2 linked regions of the Candidatus Pseudothioglobus singularis PS1 genome follow. Each later gene encodes a partner of the first gene's protein in a complex. Links are inferred from orthologs where the notes say so. Each region holds a gene or a part of one and is shown in the gene's direction. Other genes may lie near its edges.

What was found.
Region 2: the proteins of ssb (region 1) and sbcB are in contact, whole or in part, in a crystal structure (PDB 3C94), measured with the Escherichia coli proteins. The link is inferred for Candidatus Pseudothioglobus singularis PS1 from one-to-one orthologs.

The regions. Positions count from the first base shown.
Region 1 is NZ_CP006911.1:860,216-863,282, forward strand. What follows is about bases 32-2,764. They hold ssb (single-stranded DNA-binding protein), read left to right. Parts: upstream 32-1,030; coding sequence 1,031-1,498; downstream 1,499-2,764. Other genes in these bases: W908_RS04370 (MFS transporter), read left to right, coding at 32-1,013; acpS (holo-ACP synthase), read right to left, coding at 1,502-1,891; pdxJ (pyridoxine 5'-phosphate synthase), read right to left, coding at 1,888-2,619; recO (DNA repair protein RecO), read right to left, coding at 2,628-2,764. Outside these bases: more of W908_RS04370, read left to right, coding at 1-31; more of recO, read right to left, coding at 2,765-3,067. UniProt on the Escherichia coli protein: Plays an important role in DNA replication, recombination and repair. Binds to ssDNA and to an array of partner proteins to recruit them to their sites of action during DNA metabolism. Acts as a sliding platform that migrates on DNA via reptation.
Region 2 is NZ_CP006911.1:1,445,993-1,449,243, forward strand. The notes cover bases 318-3,234. They hold sbcB (exodeoxyribonuclease I), read left to right. Parts: upstream 318-1,020; coding sequence 1,021-2,448; downstream 2,449-3,234. Other genes in these bases: W908_RS07305 (DEAD/DEAH box helicase), read left to right, coding at 318-389; W908_RS07310 (cold-shock protein), read left to right, coding at 570-776; nth (endonuclease III), read left to right, coding at 2,528-3,160; W908_RS07325 (DUF1841 family protein), read left to right, coding at 3,171-3,234. In the rest of the region: more of W908_RS07305, read left to right, coding at 1-317; more of W908_RS07325, read left to right, coding at 3,235-3,251. UniProt on the Escherichia coli protein: Degrades single-stranded DNA (ssDNA) in a highly processive manner.

The DNA.
Region 1 (3,067 bases):
TTGGCATATATGGCCTAACACAGGCTATCTTTCAAATTCCTTTTGGCTATCTCTCAGATCGGTTTGGTAGAAAGCCAATTCTTTTAGTTGGCCTTCTAGTCTTTCTTCTTGGCAGCATTTTAGCAGCTAATACTTCAAATATTATCATTGTTGTAATTGGTCGTGCATTTCAAGGTGGAGGCGCTATATCAGCAGTTCTTATGGCGTTTTTAGCTGATTCAATTAGTGAAGAAAACAGAGCAATGGCGAATGCATTCGTTGGGTTTCAAATAGGGGTCGCTTTTATGCTCTCACTTCTAATCGGGCCAATCATTTCATCAAGAATTGGGCTTTCAGGCCTTTTTTGGGTAATTGCCCTTCTATCTTTGATTGCTATGTTTATTGTTCTCTCTTTAAAGCATACTAAATCTATTACATACTACAAGCTATCTTTTGAAGCATTTAAAGAGACTTTTACAAAAGACCTACTTGCCCTTGATTTTAGTATTTTTTCACTGCATTTAATTCTTGCTGCTGGATTTATTGTGATGCCTCTTCTCATAATGGAAAATCAAATTGTAAGTATGTTAGATAATTGGCAGCTTTACCTTCCAGCTGTCCTATTATCATTTTTAGGAATGATTCCTTTAATTATTATCTCTGAAAAATTTAAAAAGACAAAGTACATATTATTAATTAGTATTTTGTTACTTATATCAAGTCAAATTATCTTCTTTAGTTTAAATTTAAACTTCAAGGTTTTCTTAATTACCTTAACTATATTTTTTGTAGCATTTAACACAATTGAGGCTTTGCTACCTTCTCTATTATCAAGAACTGCAAGCTCTTCAAAGAGAGGTTTAGCCATGGGAATTTTCTCTACATCACAATTTCTTGGCACCTTTACTGGCGGAGCAATTGGCGGTGTTATTTATGACATTTACAATTTAAATAGTGTATTCTTATTTACCATATTTGTAGCAATAATCTGGTGGCTTTTGATTCTTTTTATGCCACTGAAATCTAAAACTTAACAGGAGAAATTAATAGAATGGCCGGGATAAATAAAGTAATTTTGGTAGGTAATTTGGGAGCAAAACCAGAGATTAAATATGCTTCAAATGGAAACGCAATTAGTAATTTATCTATCGCAACAAGTGAATCCTGGACAGATAAAAGTTCTGGTCAAAAGCAAGAAAGAACTGAATGGCATAGAGTTAGTTTGTTTGGCAAGGTAGCTGAAATAGCTGGTCAATATCTTGATAAAGGCTCAAAGGTCTATGTAGAAGGTAAGCTCCAGACAAGAAAATGGCAAGATCAAAGTGGACAAGATCGCTACACTACAGAGGTTGTTATTAGTGGTTATAGCGGGACTCTTCAAATGTTAGATAGAAGAGATGATATGAATTCAAGTGCTCCAATGCAGCAATCTCAGCCTCAAGCGCAGCAAGCTTCTCAGCCGGCGCCTGCAATCACTCCAGTTGCACCTGATGAATTTGAGGATGATATTCCTTTTTAGTTCTTAAGAGCTTGATTCTGACTCGAGTACAACAAATGCTACTGCATGATTACTTTCATCAGAAATACTCAAATGACCCTGCTTAATTCCTTTTTCTAGAAGGTATAGTCTGAGTTTTTCACTTGGCATAAAGTAAGGCTTGCCATTTTCGTTGTTTCTTATTGTAAGATCTTGGAAGCTAACCACCCTTCCTATTCCAGTTCCCAAGGATTTAGCAAATGCCTCCTTAGCTGCAAACCTCTTTGCGCAAAAGGCCGCACTGTCAGCTTTATTAGTAAATAGAGCTCTCTCGTGCTCTGTTAACACTCGATTGATAAAACCATCACGGTTTTTGATCAAAATCTTTTGGACTCTCTCTATGTTTACTATATCTGTCCCAATACCGTAAATCACAACCCTCTTGCCTCTTGTATTAACTGTTTCATTTCAGATGTAGCAGCTCCTAAGCCAACAAAAAGCGCTCTTGAGATAATTGAGTGACCAATATTTAGCTCTACGACACTGTTAATTTCAGCAATAGCTTTTGTATTCTCAAGAGTTAAACCGTGACCTGCATTGACCTGTAAACCAAGACTATGTGCATAAGCACAAGCTTCTGAGATTTTTTGAAGCTCTTTAAGCTTTTCAGCAGCAGATGAGGCGTCTGCATAATGACCTGTATGAATTTCAATAATTGGTGCGCCGCATTCAATAGCCGCCTCAATCTGATAATTATCAGCATCGATGAATAAAGAGGCTTTAATGTTGTTTGTGCTTAATTCAGAGCAAACCTCTTTAATTCTGCCTAATTGAGTTAGAACATCTAAGCCTCCTTCAGTCGTCAGCTCTTGCCTCTTCTCTGGAACAAGGCAGCAGTCTTCAGGCAAAATTTTAGTTGCTATTTCTAACATTTCATCTGTCGCAGCCATCTCTAAGTTCATTTTGGTTGTGAGGCTAGATTTTAATTCCTCTACATCCTGGTCCTGAATATGGCGTCTATCTTCTCTTAAGTGAAGAGTAATACTATCTGCACCTGAGCTCTCACATATTTTTGCAGCATCAATCAGGCTGGGGTAACGAGTACCTCTTGCTTGTCTTAATGTAGCAATGTGGTCAATATTTACACCTAAAAATATATCCATCATTAAACCTAATTCACAAAAAACAATTCTTTACTTTTAAGGGGCTTATCCCCAAGTAAGGATTTTAATCTTTTTCGATTCATTTTTTTTAAAATACTTAACTCTTTTGTTGAAGAAATAGGCTCATTAGATTTTGAAAGGTGAATAAGTGTACTGCCTTGAATTTCTCCTTCAACATTAAGCGCAAAGCCTTGATCCTCAATATAGTCATAATGGAGATTGTCATTAATGATATTGCCATCAATATCATCTTCAAAGTCAAGACCATAGCCTAAATCTTGTAACAATTGGTTTTCAAATACACGAAGGGTATACTCTTTTGCACTTGAATCTAATGAGCTAATACTCCTAATATAAGACCAATAGGATTCAAATATTTCACTATGCTCATCACCTTCGGGAAGAAGTCTTTGTATAAGTTCATTGACATACATTGCCATAACAAGAT
Region 2 (3,251 bases), 590 kb from region 1 along the record:
ACCCTCTTAAAGATAATCCCTCTATTCAAATGCGAAGATATAGAATATCAGTTGGACGAAAAGACAACATCAAACCTGGGAATATTCTAGGTGCAATAGCAAATGAGGCAGAGATTAGTAGCGCTTTTATTGGAGCTATTCAAATTTTCCAAGATTTCTCAACGGTTGATTTACCTGATGAGATGCCAAAAGAAACGCTTGCTATTTTGAAAAACACAAGAGTCTATGATAAGAAACTAAATATAGAGGAGCTTTCAGAAAAAAATAACAGTACAGCACCTCGTGAATCAAAAAGTCATTTCAAAAGGGAGCACTCAAAAAGAAAAGGAAATGGCAAGCCACGCTCAAATAGAGATAAGAAATTTTCAAGAAGCAGGTCTAGAAAATAGCCTCAAAATACTGCTACTATCAAATTAATATACATTTTTGAATTTTTAGGTTAAAATTGCAAGTGCTGGTTAAAATTCAGCTGATTTTTATGTTGTGTTGTTGCTTCATTGTATGACGGTTTCACAGTAATTTGGGTTGGTTGCATCTTTTCCATGTTTTATTTTTTTTTAGGAGACTGCATGTCTACAACAACAGGACGCGTCAAATGGTTTGACGCAAAAAAAGGTTTTGGTTTTATTGAACAAGAAAGTGGTGATGATGTATTTGTTCACTTCAGAGCTATTCAAGGTGATGGTTACAAATCACTAGAGGAAGGCCAAGAAGTAGAATTCGAACTTGAAGATGGCGCTAAAGGCCCTCAAGCTGCTAACGTAGTAGCGAAATAATTTAAGAATTATTTTATAAAAACCCAGCCTCAGTGCTGGGTTTTTAAATTAACGTTCCGTATTAAACTGTTTTTTTGGTTTTTTTTAACCCCAAAGAAAACACAGTTTTAATTTAAATCTCTTATTGATTTTAAGTTTAGCCCCTTGTACGTCTTATTTTTTTAAGGTGGACTCTTTGATTAATCAAGCCATGCCTGTTAAAAATCTCTTGTTACATATATAATTACTGTAAACACAGGAATACATGAAGACATTTTACTGGTACGACTACGAAACCTTTGGCCTTTCGCCAAAAGTCCAAAGAATTGCTCAATTTGCAGGAATAAGAACAGATGAAAATCTAAATGTTCTAGACGAGCATATGTTTTACTGTAAACCCACTCATGACTCTCTTCCAGCTCCTGAAGCTTGCGCAGTTACAGGTATCACACCTCAGCTGTGTGAAAAAAAAGGCTTAATTGAGCATGAGTTTATAAAGAAAATTCATGATGAATTCTCTAAACCTGGTACCTGCATTGTTGGATACAACTCAATTGCATTTGATGATGAATATACAAGGCACACTCTTTTCAGAAACTTCTTAGATCCTTACTCTTGGCATTGGCAAAATGGCAATGCAAGATGGGACATACTTAATGTGGCAAGATTTTGCTATGCACATAAAGAAGAGGGAAGCCTTAATTGGGTTAAAAATGAAAGAAATAGACCTATCTTTAAACTTGATAGGCTAGCTCCTGCTAATCACATTGAACATACTAATGCTCACGATGCAATGGCTGATGTTAGAGCTACTATTGGTATTGCAAGGATTATCAAAGATACGCAGCCAAAGTTTTTTAATTACGCGTTAAGCCTCAATGATAAAAAAGAAGTCGCTCAACTGGTAAAGCCTCTACACCCTATGCTTTTAACATCTTCATCTTTTGGCTATAAGTCATCATTTACAAGACTCGTTACTTCAATTTGTAATCATCCTGAATACAATGATCGTTCGATTGTCTTTAATTTGAATCAAGACCCTGAGATTTTTTTAGAGCTTGAGTCTGAAGAATTAAAAACATTAACGTTTTCCAAAAAATCAGACCTACCTAAAGGCATTGAAAAGCTTGATCTCAGTGAGTTGGTCTATAACAAAAGCCCAATGTTTGTATGTAGTCCAAACTCAGATAACTTTAAACTATCGCCAATTTTGATTGAGAAATTTGAATTAAACTTAGACAAGTGTCTGAAAAATTTACGATTTATTCAGCATAATAGCCAAAGTATTGAAGATAAAGTGCGTGCAATTTACAGAAACGACTCTGATAGGGAGCCAAGCAGAGATGTTGATCAGTCACTATATGATGGTTTTATAAGTAATAATGATCGACAAATTTGCAATGAGATTCAAAATTTATCACCAACTCAACTATCTGAATTTGTCCCAGAATTTGAAGATAGAAGACTGACCAAGTTATTTTTAAACTTTAAAGCAAGAAATTATCCTCAGCTACTCAATGAATTTGAACAAGAACAGTGGTTTGAAATAGTTCAATCCAGAATTCAGAGTGGTGCAAATGGATTTCTTTCAATTGATAGCTTTGAAAGAAGCATAGAAAGCCTCAGAGAGACTCAGCCTAGAAGGGAAAACCTTTGGAAAGAGCTAGAAGACTATGCACAATCATTTATCTAAGAGCAAGAGCTAGTTATTGATAAATATGTAAAAATTAAGTATAATATTTGCCCATAGTTTAATCATTAAAAAGGTTCAAATGAACGCAGAAACAAGAAGTGAAATGTTTGCTAGGCTTTTAAAGCAAATACCAAATCCTACAACTGAACTGAACTACTCAACATCGTTTGAACTTCTAGTTGCTGTTACACTATCAGCACAAGCGACTGATAAGAGCGTTAATCAAGTCACTGATATCTTATTTCCTCTTGCAAATACACCCGAAACTATATTTGAGCTGGGTGAAGATACCTTAAGAGAAACAATCAAGTCTATTGGTCTATTTAATTCAAAAGCTAAGCATATCATTCAAACTTGCAGGATATTGATTGATAAATATAACTCTGAAGTTCCAGAAACTAGAAAGGAACTTGAAGCTTTACCAGGTGTCGGCAGAAAAACCGCAAATGTAGTTCTAAATACGGCATTTGGTCAACCTACCATTGCAGTAGATACACACATATATAGAGTAGCCAACAGAACTGCTATCGCATCTGGGAAAACTGTTCTAGAGGTTGAAAAGAAACTCATTAAATTCATTCCAGATGAATTTAAAGTTCCAGCACACCACCTTATGATTCTTCATGGCAGATACGTATGTAAGGCAAGATCACCGCACTGCCCTGATTGTACCTTGCTAGATTTGTGTGAATATGAAGAGAAAAATATTTAAAGCATATTAAGTGTTTACATCCAACAGATCTAAACAAAGACAATATCTAAAACAAGCCTGGGAAAAATACACGAGTCAGGAACAACTAGAG